3 regions of the Anaerocolumna sp. genome follow, and region 1 is predicted to be linked to each of the others. Evidence: predicted binding sites of a transcription regulator. Region 1 holds the regulator's gene; each other region holds the start of a gene.
The links. Region 1 encodes NrdR, which represses ribonucleotide reductase genes. Its sites were predicted from a motif close to CACAANATNTTGTG; they were not measured.
Positions count from the first base shown of each region.

Region 2: the regulator NrdR is predicted to act here: its motif matches at 2,909-2,922, upstream of RT261_RS18800 (ribonucleoside triphosphate reductase).
Region 3: the regulator NrdR is predicted to act here: its motif matches at 2,448-2,461, upstream of nrdJ (ribonucleoside-triphosphate reductase, adenosylcobalamin-dependent).

Region 1 is NZ_DAMAUC010000011.1:104,052-108,352, reverse strand. It holds gene RT261_RS10800 (sigma-E processing peptidase SpoIIGA) at 1-103, shown strand, start outside; gene sigE (RNA polymerase sporulation sigma factor SigE) at 183-923, shown strand; gene sigG (RNA polymerase sporulation sigma factor SigG) at 1,054-1,833, shown strand; gene RT261_RS10785 (YlmC/YmxH family sporulation protein) at 1,889-2,149, opposite strand; gene nrdR (transcriptional regulator NrdR) at 2,303-2,767, shown strand; gene RT261_RS10775 (SPL family radical SAM protein) at 2,880-3,773, opposite strand; gene RT261_RS10770 (RNA polymerase sigma factor) at 3,968-4,301, shown strand, end outside.
Region 2 is NZ_DAMAUC010000033.1:5,252-9,552, forward strand. It holds gene RT261_RS18800 (ribonucleoside triphosphate reductase) at 391-2,781, opposite strand; gene RT261_RS18805 (DUF5107 domain-containing protein) at 3,273-4,301, opposite strand, start outside.
Region 3 is NZ_DAMAUC010000006.1:83,873-88,173, forward strand. It holds gene RT261_RS06970 (hypothetical protein) at 68-958, shown strand; gene RT261_RS06975 (iron-containing alcohol dehydrogenase) at 1,078-2,250, opposite strand; gene nrdJ (ribonucleoside-triphosphate reductase, adenosylcobalamin-dependent) at 2,651-4,301, shown strand, end outside.

The DNA.
Region 1 (4,301 bases):
AGATGAACAGATTTGTAACGAGAAGGTTTTAACAGCTGTTTGCGCTGACAGATTATCGAAACAGAACGAATATCAACTGATTTTGCATAAGGATATTATGTGAATCTAAATGTAACTGGAATTCAATGAGATGGTAAAAAGCGAATCAAGTGGAGTTTATGTATAGGGAGGAAAAGTCAAAAATGCTGTTGAAAATAACCATACCAAACAAAATTCAATTCCGCGTAATTCCTGACTTTCGGAGTATACTATTTAATGGACGTGGGGAAATACACTATATTGGTGGAGCAGAGGTGCTTCCAGCACCTTTAGATGCAATTAGAGAAGCTGAAGAAATTGCTAAATTGGGGACTGAATATGATACAGAAGCGAAATCTATACTTGTAGAACATAATCTTAGGCTTGTGGTATATATTGCTAAGAAGTTTGATAATACCGGCGTTGGAGTGGAAGATTTAATTTCCATAGGTACCATCGGACTGATAAAGGCAATCAATACATATAATCCGGATAAAAATATTAAATTAGCAACTTATGCATCAAGATGTATTGAAAATGAAATCTTAATGTATTTAAGAAGAAATAATAAAACCAAATTAGAGGTTTCTATTGATGAACCTTTAAATGTGGATTGGGATGGGAATGAACTTCTTTTGTCGGATATTCTGGGAACAGAAGAGGATGTTATTTATAAAGGCATTGAAGAAGAAGTAGATCGAAAACTTTTAGGAAAAGCGTTGGCAAAATTAAGTGAACGGGAAAGAATTATCGTTCAATTACGTTTTGGACTAAATACGGAAGATGGTAATGAACGTACCCAAAAAGAAGTTGCGGATCTACTTGGAATATCACAATCTTATATATCCAGGTTGGAAAAAAAGATCATTAAGCGCCTTAAGAAAGAAATGTTAAGATTGGAATAATAGATCCATTTAAAGAATGAAGTATAAAGACTTCCATAAAAGGAAATTATTACATCCTTTTCAACCGTATAAAGAGACATGAAAAAGTGAATCATTAAACTAAGTAATTAATGATTTGGGAGGTTTTCATATGGCTCTTTATAAGGTAGAAATCTGTGGAGTAAATACTTCGAAATTACCATTACTAAATAATGCTGAGAAGGAAGAGTTATTTCAGCGAATATTGAAGGGGGACAAAGAAGCAAGGGAATTGTATATCAAAGGTAATCTTCGACTAGTTTTAAGCATTATTCAACGTTTCTCTAATAGTAATGAAAATGTAGATGATTTATTTCAAATAGGCTGTATCGGACTGATGAAAGCAATTGATAATTTTGATATATCCCAAAATGTAAAATTCTCTACTTATGCAGTTCCTATGATTATTGGAGAAATACGGCGTTACTTACGAGATAATAACAGCATACGTGTCAGTCGTTCTCTTCGAGATACCGCTTATAAAGCCATATATGCAAAAGAGGCATTAACCAAAAGGAATGATAAAGAACCTACAGTTACTGACATTGCAAATGAAATTGGTATTAGTAAGGAAGACATCGTTTTTGCATTGGACGCCATTCAAAGTCCGGTATCTTTATATGAACCTGTTTATTCTGAAGGTGGCGATACCTTGTATATTATGGATCAGGTCAGCGATAAGAAAAACAGGGAAGAAAATTGGGTAGAAGAAATTTCTCTAAAGGAAGCTCTATCTAAATTATCGGAAAGAGAAAAGAGTATTATAGAACTTCGGTTTTACGAAGGTAAAACCCAGATGGAAGTTGCAAAAGAAATATGTATTTCTCAGGCACAAGTCTCAAGGCTTGAAAAATCAGCATTAAAGAGTATGAAGAACTATTTAAGTCAATGAATGAAGATGCTTTACCCTAGGGATTATGAGACCTTCAAGGGAATACCCTTGAAGGTCAAAAAATAATTTTCTCCAATGCCTCATTGATATCTATATCCACCAGAATAACATCAGGCCCAATTTGCTTAATACTGCAAAAAGCTATGCAGTATTCATGCTCACGGCCTAAGATGCCCCAGATTTTACAGGGTCCGGGAACGATTAGTTTTGTTATGATTCCGGTATTTATGTCAAATTCTATATCACAAACATAGCCCAGTCTTTCACCGTCTCTACAATTTATTACTTCCTTTTCTCTTAATTCACACATTCTCACGACAAAACCCCCACTAAATGTATTGAATATTTATGTTTATTAACTAATATATGATTCTTCTTCTATTATATGTGATATTTCTTGACTTTGAAGCTATTTTACATATAATCTAAATTAGAACATTAATTGTCGCACACTTAAGGAGGAAACATTATGAAATGCCCATTTTGTGGGAAAGAGAATACCAGAGTTATAGATTCAAGACCCTCTGATGATAATAATTCAATCAGAAGAAGACGTCTATGTGATGAATGTCACAAAAGATTCACAACTTATGAGAAAGTTGAAGCTATTCCACTGGTAGTCATAAAGAAGGACAACAACCGTGAGCCCTATGATCGTACAAAAATTGAAGCAGGTGTGTTTCGTTCCTGTCATAAGAGACCAATTTCCGTAGATCAAATCAATCAATTAGTGGATGAAATTGAAACTGCAATTTTTAACCGGGAAGAAAAAGAAGTACATAGTTCTATTATCGGTGAAATCGTTATGGATAAATTAAAGGAACTGGATCCGGTTGCTTATGTTAGATTTGCATCGGTTTATCGTGAATTTAAAGATGTGAATACCTTTATGCATGAATTAAAGAAGATTTTGGATAATGAAACAACATTATAGAATAATTATAACCTTTATTGGTTAAGAAAAACTTTTTGGAGTATAAAATCTACCTATATAAAATGTAGAATTCAAGGAGATTTATAACTTAACCAATAAAGGTTTTTTATATTTAATGGCAATCAATATCCTCTAATCCAGGAAATGTAAGTTGTTCATATAGATTCTTTTCTTCATATTGGTGCAGGTATTGAAAACATGCATTTACATCCTGGAGTATATGATGAGTGGAACAGGTTTCTTTCAATATATTCATTAATTTAGTATTATTTGGACTATAGATTTCGTATGAGTTTCCATAGGTTTTTATATACCTTTCTTTTAGCCCCGGGAAATGTTCATCCAATTTTTTATAGAAATATTCCCGGTTTCCTTCTCTTAAGGTCAGCCCCATTCCAAAACATATAATTCCGTGTACTTTTGCTTCTATACAATAGTTTAAGATTCCTTTTATATTTTCCTCCGTGTCATTTAGAAAGGGCAGTATGGGACTTAACCAGACAATGGTGGGTATTCCGTTTTCCTGCATAATCTTAAGAACTTCATATCTTTCTTTTGTAGTGCTTACATTTGGCTCAATTATTTTACAAAGTTCTTCATCATATGTAGTTAAAGTCATTTGCACTACACATTTAGATTTCTCGTTTATTCTTCTTAATAAATCTAAGTCCCTTAAGATTCTTGCTGATTTTGTCTGTATGGCAAGACCAAACCCGTATGTTTCTATCAGTTCTAAACATTTTCTGGTGTTCCTTTGTGTTTCTTCCAAATGAATATAAGGATCTGTCATAGCTCCGGTACCAATCATAGCTTTCTTCCTTTTACGTCGAAGGGCTTCTTCTAATAATTCGGGTGCATTTACTTTGATTTCTATATCTTCGAATTCATGTTTTATCTGATAACATTTGCTTCTGGAATCACAATAGATGCATCCATGAGTGCAGCCACGATATACATTCATTCCATTATGGGCAGATAAGATTCCTTTTACTATTGATTCATGCATTAAACTTCTCCAAATTTTTATAAAAGATTTGCTTTTTTGAAAATTAGCGGTAATATATACTTTGAATGCTGTCGTAATTGTATTTGCTTCCATTATATCGGCAATTTATTTAATGATAGAACATATGGTCTGAAATAGCAATAGATTTATTGAATTCAACTAAAGAAAAATTAAAATAAAAATTTTTAAAAAAGTTGAAGATTTTTTTATTACAAATTCGTTCTATTTATTATGAGAGGAAGGAGGCGGATGAAATCAGTAGTGAAGTTTATTATGAATATCTAATCGATACATATCAGAACTTAGTCTTCTCTGTATGTTTTAAGATAGTAAAAGATTATTTTGAAGCAGAAGATTTAGCCCAAGAAACCTTTTTATCCGCTTATAAAAATCTCTCATCCTTTGACAGAGATAAGGAAAAAGCCTGGCTCTGTCGTATCGCAACCAATAAATGCTTGGATTATTTAAAAAGGGCTGAAAGAAGAAGTATTCCTGTTGAAGAAGAATATTTTCTTGTACAAAAAGATA
Region 2 (4,301 bases), on a different contig from region 1:
TCTGGATTTTTAACTGAATATGTCTTTTCGCCTATGATTCTTGCACACCGCCCTTAATAAAAATAAGCTTGCCTGTGAGCATTTCATCATATACTTTATTCACTGCGTTTTATTATAACATTTGATTTTTTAATGGTCAAACCGATTGCAAAATTAATGACTGGAATAGAAAATTTAATTCCAGTCTTTCATTCTAGTTTTTGAATATATTAGAACAGTCTGCCTTCTTAAGTAAAAAATAAGCTATCCTCCATTGGCAAAGGGGGATAGCTCATAGTCTAAAATTACATACCTGAGTAATCGCAGACCCGGCAAATTCTTTGATTACTTCATATTCACTATATATGAGGACGCTTGATTAATCAAACGTCCTTTTATATAACTAGTTTACTATGATTCTATTCCAACAGGCTGTTCCAATGCAAACTTCTTAATACTTGACACATTAGCATATTTTTTAACTTCTCCATCTTTTACGACAACAAGAGTAGGAGCCTGCATAATATTGTATGTGTTTGATAATTCCGGATTCTCTTCCGCATCAATTACAGTATATGGAATTCCCGTTAAAAATTCCTTTGCCAATTTACAGTTAGGGCAGGTTTTGGTGGTAAATAAATATGCCCCGTCTTCATTAGTAGCACACAGCTCTTCTTGTATGGAATACTTGGCAGCATCTGCAACTAAAATATCTTTTACATTCAAATTAGAATTCCCTGCATCGTATACTTTTCTATTCTTATATTCCTGTGATTTTCCTTCATTCCAGTTTTGAACCGGACGGTAATAACCGGTAATACGGCTGTAAACTTCTGCTTTTGCTCCACATTCCGGACAAGTAAAATGTTCACCAACTAAGTATCCATGATTCTTGCAGATAGAATAAGTAGGAGACAATGTGTAGTAAGGAAGCTTATAGTTATCTGCAATCGTTTTAACCAGTTTAGCTGCAGCCCTCCAATCCGGCAGCTTCTCACCTAAAAATGCATGGAATACAGTTCCTGAGGTATATAAAGTCTGAAGTTCATCCTGAATATCTAAGGCTTCAAATACATCTGCCGTATAATTAACCGGTAAATGAGAACTGTTGGTATAATAAGGCGTATCTCCTTCTTTTCCGGCAGTTTTAATATCAGACCATTTCTTTCTGTCATGTTTTGCCAAACGATAGCTGGTAGATTCCGCAGGAGTTGCTTCCAAATTATACAAATCACCATATTCTTCCTGATAATCAGATAAACGTTCTCTCATATAATTTAATACTTTTGTAGAAAACTCTTGGGTTTCTGAATCAGTCATATCTTTTCCCAACCAATTTGCATTCAGTCCCACTTCGTTCAAACCAACTAATCCGATGGTGGAAAAATGATTTTCAAATGTACCCAGATAACGTCTAGTATAAGGATATAAGCCTTCTTCCAATAGTTTTGTAATAACTTTTCTCTTAACCTTTAAAGAACGAGCGGATACATCCATCATTTTATCCAATCTCTTAAAGAAATCTTTTTCATCCTTTGCAAGGTAAGCGATTCTTGGCATATTAATGGTTACAACACCAACAGAACCGGTACTTTCTCCGGAACCAAAGAAACCGCCGGTTTTCTTACGAAGTTCTCTAAGGTCTAATCTTAATCTGCAGCACATGGAACGCACATCACTTGGCTCCATATCACTATTAATATAATTTGAGAAATATGGAGTACCATATTTTGAAGTCATTTCAAATAATAATTGGTTATTTTCCGTATCGGACCAATCAAAATCCCTTGTAATGGAGTAGGTAGGTATTGGATATTGGAAGCCTCTGCCGTTGGCATCTCCTTCAATCATAATCTCAATAAAAGCTTTATTCACCATGTCCATTTCTTTTTTACAATCTTTATATTTAAAATCCATTTCCTTGCCGCCAACGATACAATTAAGTTCTGCCAAATCATTTGGTACCGTCCAGTCTAAGGTAATATTAGAGAAAGGAGCCTGAGTACCCCAACGGCTAGGAGTATTTACACCATAAATAAAGGATTGAATACACTGTTTTACTTCACGGTAAGTTAAATTATCAACCTTTACAAAAGGAGCTAAGTAGGTATCAAAAGAAGAAAACGCCTGCGCACCTGCCCATTCATTTTGCATAATTCCTAAAAAGTTAACCATCTGATTACATAGTGTAGATAAATGGCTTGCAGGTGATGATGTAATCTTACCTGGTATTCCACCAAGACCTTCCTGAATCAACTGTTTCAATGACCATCCTGCACAGTAACCGGTAAGCATGGACAAATCATGAATATGAATATCTGCATTTCTATGTGCATTTGCAATTTCTTCATCATATATTTCAGACAACCAGTAATTTGCTGTAATGGAACCTGAATTATGTAGTATTAATCCCCCCACAGAATAGGTTACGGTAGAGTTTTCTTTTACTCTCCAGTCTTCTTCTTTTACATAGCTGTCAACAATTTCTTTATAATCAAGGATGGTAGATTTCATGTTACGGATTTTTTCTCTGTTCTTACGGTATAAGATATACGCTTTTGCCACATCAGTATAGCCTGTCTGCTCCAATACGTGCTCAACGCTATCTTGTACATCTTCCACATGTATTTTATTATCTTCTACTTTATTTTGAAAATCGGCTGTAACTCTTAAAGCAAGTAGATTAATTATGTCATCGGTATAAAACTTGTCAGTAGCCTCAAATGCTTTTGAAATTGCCTCTGCTATTTTAGTCAGATTAAACCCAGCAATTTCCCCATCTCTTTTTACTACATTAATCATTTTAAATCTCCTTCCTAATTCCATTATTCACCAAAGCCATCTATAGCCTTTGATTAATATACTATCAAAAATATAGTAGTTCGTCAATACTATTAAATACAATATGTGCTTATTATTTTTCTCTCACCACTATATATTGTGGTTAATTTTAGTGCATAATTCCTATTTACATTTAAAATATCAGATTATTCAGACGAATTCCATTTATCTTTATTACACATAAGGCTATTTCATAAAATATTAGAATAACATGAACTATTCATTTAATTTATAAGAAATATTGGTTAATTATATTTTACGTATTAACACACGACCTTCAATTGTCGTAAATAAGTTTATTAGCGGAAAATTTAACATTTTGAGAAAGAGGCTATTGTAAAATGGAATAAAGATACCAGATATAGAAGATTGGGTTAATATCATAATCTATATCTGGTATACATTCATTTTGCAACAGCCTCTTCTAACCTCTAATCTGGCTCTTTAGCATCCTATAATGTTCTAAAATCGATTTCTCTGGGAATTGGATGCAATTTTTCTACTTCGTCCATCGTCAAATTTAATTGATTTCCACCTATTTCTTCTAACTTTTTATAATACTCCAGCCATATCTCTGATAATTTCGTTTCATTTTCCCGAATATAAGCATACTCTCTTTTAAATGCCTTTGGTATAAAGTCAAGTTTATCCAGGATTAAAGCAGCTTTGACAGCACATAGGAAGATACGCTCTTCGTCTTGGAGATGCTTTGGCAGGTCTTGATAACATTCCCAAAGTTCTTCTGCTTTGTTTTCAGATAATAAGAATTGGAGGTATTCTGTTATTATGGAAGGATTATTATGATTTGACATTTGATGGAGGGCTAATTGATATGACTCCATTACACCCTTCACATTTTCGCGATATTTTTCCAGAAGTGCCAAATTCCTATATGCCAGAGCATTGGGTGATTTTTTAATTGATTTTTCAGCCATGCTCCTTGCTATATCGTGCTCTCCCTTTTCCATATGAATGATACTAAGATGCAAGTAAGTCAGCCAATTCTGTCCCTTTGACATAGTAAGACTCTTATGGAGTAACTCCTCCCAAGGCTTTTGTATCATGTAAGAAGAAGGAATTTCGAATGCATCCATATCAGGCAGATATCCCTGCTCTAATAAATGCAGCCATTCTCTTTGCTCCCTTGTTATACTGGTGTGGGGAAAGTAAATTCCCATCGGTATCGGTTTTTCCGATTGTATCTTACGCCTATGTGCCTCCAATGCACCATATCCACTGCCATAATTAATAATATTTTCCGGTTTCTTATCCGCATATTTGCCTAATTCTTTCAATAAGCCCGTAACATATTCCTCTGAAATAAAGGCATCAACATCCATTTTTAATCGATTCTTTGCCATGGTCCAATCATTATCATAATAAGGTGTTGTTTCTTTATTTATGCCGCCAAAGCACTGGACAAATTCTAAGCTGGAGTCCCCTTCTAAAATCATTCCGTGTAACTGGGTAGGAGCAAATCC
Region 3 (4,301 bases), on a different contig from region 1:
TTTTACTTACCTTATATCTTTTCTAATAATCACGGCATTTTTAAGAGTTTTGTATCAATATTATTGTATGAATTCTGCCAAAATGGTTATGGGAGGTAAGCTTGGTGTTCAAACTTTGGAGGTTGGTGAGGATACTGATATAAGACAGTATACAGATGTGGAAAAATATTTTAGGCCTTCTAATTTACCTGTACTTAATGATAGAAATTATAATATGAGTTTTTTTGATCCTTACTTCCAGAAGGAGGAATCTGAAATAATTTTACAGGAACATCTAATAAAGTCACCGGAGGACACTATCATCAATTATTTTAGTATTATGCGGGAGGCAGCCAATGTTCAGGAGGGAAAGTATGCAGGTTGCGGCACCTTAGGGTACCAAACAATACCCTATCCTGTAGCATATCAATTTTTGGCATCTTCTTATAAAGAAAATATGTCCTATAAAGAATATTTAAAAACCTTTTTGAATATCTTACATATCAATTTGATTAAATACAGGCAGGTGCCAGTAGTGGATAATCCCAATGATATAATCCGATATTTTGTAGAGATTGAGACTATTGAAGGTTCTGAGAAAAATGCAGCTTATTTTGCTTATTACTATGGTTTTATTGATATTGTAAAAGAAAAAAGTAATTATAAAATATCAAATATAGAATTCTACAGAGAAAATTATCTTTGTGCACCATATCATGGCTGGTCCTATGCTGCAGAAGCAGTTATTGATATAAAATACGGCGGTTGGTGTAAATTAGTAAAGGATAGACTTCCAACCAAACAAGACGGTTATGTAAAAAGGATTTGTTTCAAGGGGACAGATGGAAATGAATATCTGATAGAATTCTATCAGTTAACAAATGACACTGATATAGAGATAGCCCAATATATAAAAGACAAATCTGGCAGTTGGAAACTCATAAAACTTGATCCGGAGAAATGTTTAGAAACCAATTAAGAAGCGTTGACAGATGAATGTCTTATACCCGTAGGCAGTGGAAATAACAGTTTATTTAGTTGTTTCCACTGCCTGTGGATATTGGCATTTTAGGCAGCAGCCCCTTAATTAATATTACTTTACTCAGCTGCTATACGGTAAATTTCTTCCGCATCCTTGCTGGTAAGCTTTACAAAGTTGCCTAAAGTTTCAGTTTCCCCAAGTCCCAGTTTATCAACTAAGGCCGGAATATCTTTTGCATCAGCTTCCAGTTCTTCAAAATTAACCGGCAATCCTATAGCTGACAGGAAATTCTTAAAGCGTTCTATACCTTCTGCAGCAGTTACTTTAGGATGGGCATAATCCATATTACAATCCCATACTCTCACAGCTACCTGAGCAAAACGGTTAATGTCATGGTGCATTACAAACTTCATCCAGGCAGGAAAGATTACTGCTAATCCAGCACCGTGAGCGCAGTCATATAATGCAGATAGTTCGTGTTCAATACTATGACTTGCCCAATCCTGTTCGCGGCCTACCCCTACGATATTATTATGAGCAACCATTCCTGCCCACATAATGTTAGCTCTTGCCTCGTAATCATTGGGATTTTTTATTGCTTTTGGAACTTCTTTTATCATAGTTAACAGGATAGCTTCGCATAAACGGTCCGTTACCTCAACATCCTGTGTATTGGTGAAATATCGTTCAAATACATGTGCCATTATATCCGCCGCTCCGCATGCAGTTTGATATGCTGGTAGAGTTTGTGTTAATTCCGGATTAAGAATAGAGAAAGCAGGACGAAAACATTCACTGCTGGCACCTCTTTTTAGCATACCTTCTTCTTTGGTAATAACTGAATCTCCGGAACCCTCACTGCCGGCAGCAGCAATAGTAAGTATAGTTCCAACTTTTAAGGCATCTTTAATGGGGGTATCAACATAGAAGTCCCAGAAGTCACCCTCGTATTTTGCTCCAGCAGCAATAGCCTTTGCAGAATCAATGACACTTCCTCCGCCGATAGCAAGTATAAAGTCAACATCATTTTTCTTACAAAGTTCAATTCCTTCATATACCAGGCCGCTTCTTGGATTTGGTTTTACACCTCCTAATTCAAGATAGGAAAGGCCTTCTTCATTCAAAGATTTTTTTACCCTGTCTAATAATCCTGAGCGGATTACTGACCCGCTGCCATAATGAAGCAGTACTTTAGTACCACCAAAGCGTTTCACATAATGGCCGGCACTTTCTTCCTGCCCTTTGCCAAACACAAAATAAGTTGGGCTATAAAATGTAAAATTATTCATGTCACTGCACCTCCTGAATTCTTATCATTTTTATTATAGAATGAGATTTCATGCATATGTTATATGCTTATACAGCTAAAATATTCTTTATTAATAATGGAAAAGAATCAATATTTTGGCATGAATTTTCTCATAATATATTATAACATGTTTTGAAAATTATTGATATAGAAAACATATTTGTATATAGTTGCAAGTACAATATATTGTGAATGTAAAAAAATAATAACTATATGTAGTGGACATTTTCTAAAAATATGATATAATACAAACGTAATGAGGAAATACAAGCCTGCTTGCAAACCCTCAGCGTAACACACCCAATATTGTGAATGATTAAAATCCTTTTAAGCAATAGGATTATCTAATAATTTAAAAGAGAAAGGCGAGGGGTAAATGGATGAAGAAAGAAATCATCAAAAGGAATGGAAAGAAGACAACCTTTGATAGGAGCAGAATTGCTAATGCAATAATGAAAGCAATGATTTCTGTGGGCCTTGAGGATAAAGAAATTGCAGAGAAAATTGCAGCCAAAATTGAAGAAAACCATGTAAATGGCATGCGTGTAGAAGATGTTGAACGGCAAGTGGTGAAAGAATTATTTTTAGAAAATATGGATGAGGTTGCTGATTCTTATGCGGAATACAAGGCTCAGCGTAAACTATTTAGAAGTCGTGAAAATAAAGAGAGTGGTAAATTCTTATCCAGTGAATTTATTGCAAAATACAAGCATAAACCAGATCCATTCCCAACAGAACTTGGAAAGTTTGTGTATTACCGTACATATAGCAGACCCATACCGGAAGAAAGACGGAGAGAATATTGGTGGGAAACTTGTTACAGGGTTGTAGAATTCAACGTGGGATTACAATTGGATGCTATGAGAAGACAAGGTATCTATGTAACGGAAATGTTAATGCATAGTCTGACAAGAGAAGCAGAAGAAATCTATGATTTAATGTATCATTTGAAGCTATTCCCATCCGGAAGGTCTCTCTGGGTAGCAGGAAGCAGAGCATCCTATTTGTATCCATTAAGTAACTTTAACTGCAGCTTTGTTACAATAGACAGCTTAAAGAAATTCTCGGAGATATTTTTTGTATTGATGCTTGGAACCGGCGTTGGCTTATCTGTTCAAAGAAAATATGTAACAAAACTACCTAAGATAAACAGTAAAATTGAAATTATCCATAAGTCCTACGATGCAGTGCCGGTAAAACAACGTAAAGAATATACAGAATTAAAATTAATCAACAACAATGCCATTGAACTTGAAATTGGTGACAGCAAGTTTGGATGGTCCAGCGCCATTGACATGTTCTTTGACATATTATCCTCAAAACAATATGTTGGGGTTGAATACATTTTTATTAATTATAATAACGTAAGACCTGAAGGAGAAAGATTGAAAACATTTGGCGGATATGCATCCGGTCACAATAATATCAAGCAGATGTTTATTAAGATAGATCGTTTATTTAAAGAAAAGAGAAAGGCAAATCAGCAGCAATGGCAGGCTATTAAACCTATCGATTGTCTGGATATAGCAACCATTATTGCTGAAAATGTTGTATCCGGCGGTGTTAGACGAAGTGCAGAAATCATTCTTTGTGACCATGATGAGGAAGAGGTATTGAATGCAAAAACCAACCTCTATTATCAGGATGATAACGGTAACTGGATTGAAAACAAACAGATTTTAAATCGTTCACTTTCCAATAATACAGTTATTTATAATAAAAAACCAACAAGGGAAGAACTGCATCAACATTTTAACAAATTAAAAATCTCCGGTGAACCTGCCTTTGCAAACTTTGAAGAAATGCAAAGAAGACGTCCGGATGTACAAGGTGGAAATCCTTGCTTTGAAATTCTATTAAGAGACCGTGGAGTATGTAATTTAACAGAAGTAAACCTAATGGGATTTGTTAACCCGGATGGAACCTATGATAAACAGGGCTTATTAAAAGCACAAAAGTATTCCGCTCATATTGGATACCGTATGGGCAGCATTGAACTTGAACTTCATGAGTGGAATCTGGTAAATGAGG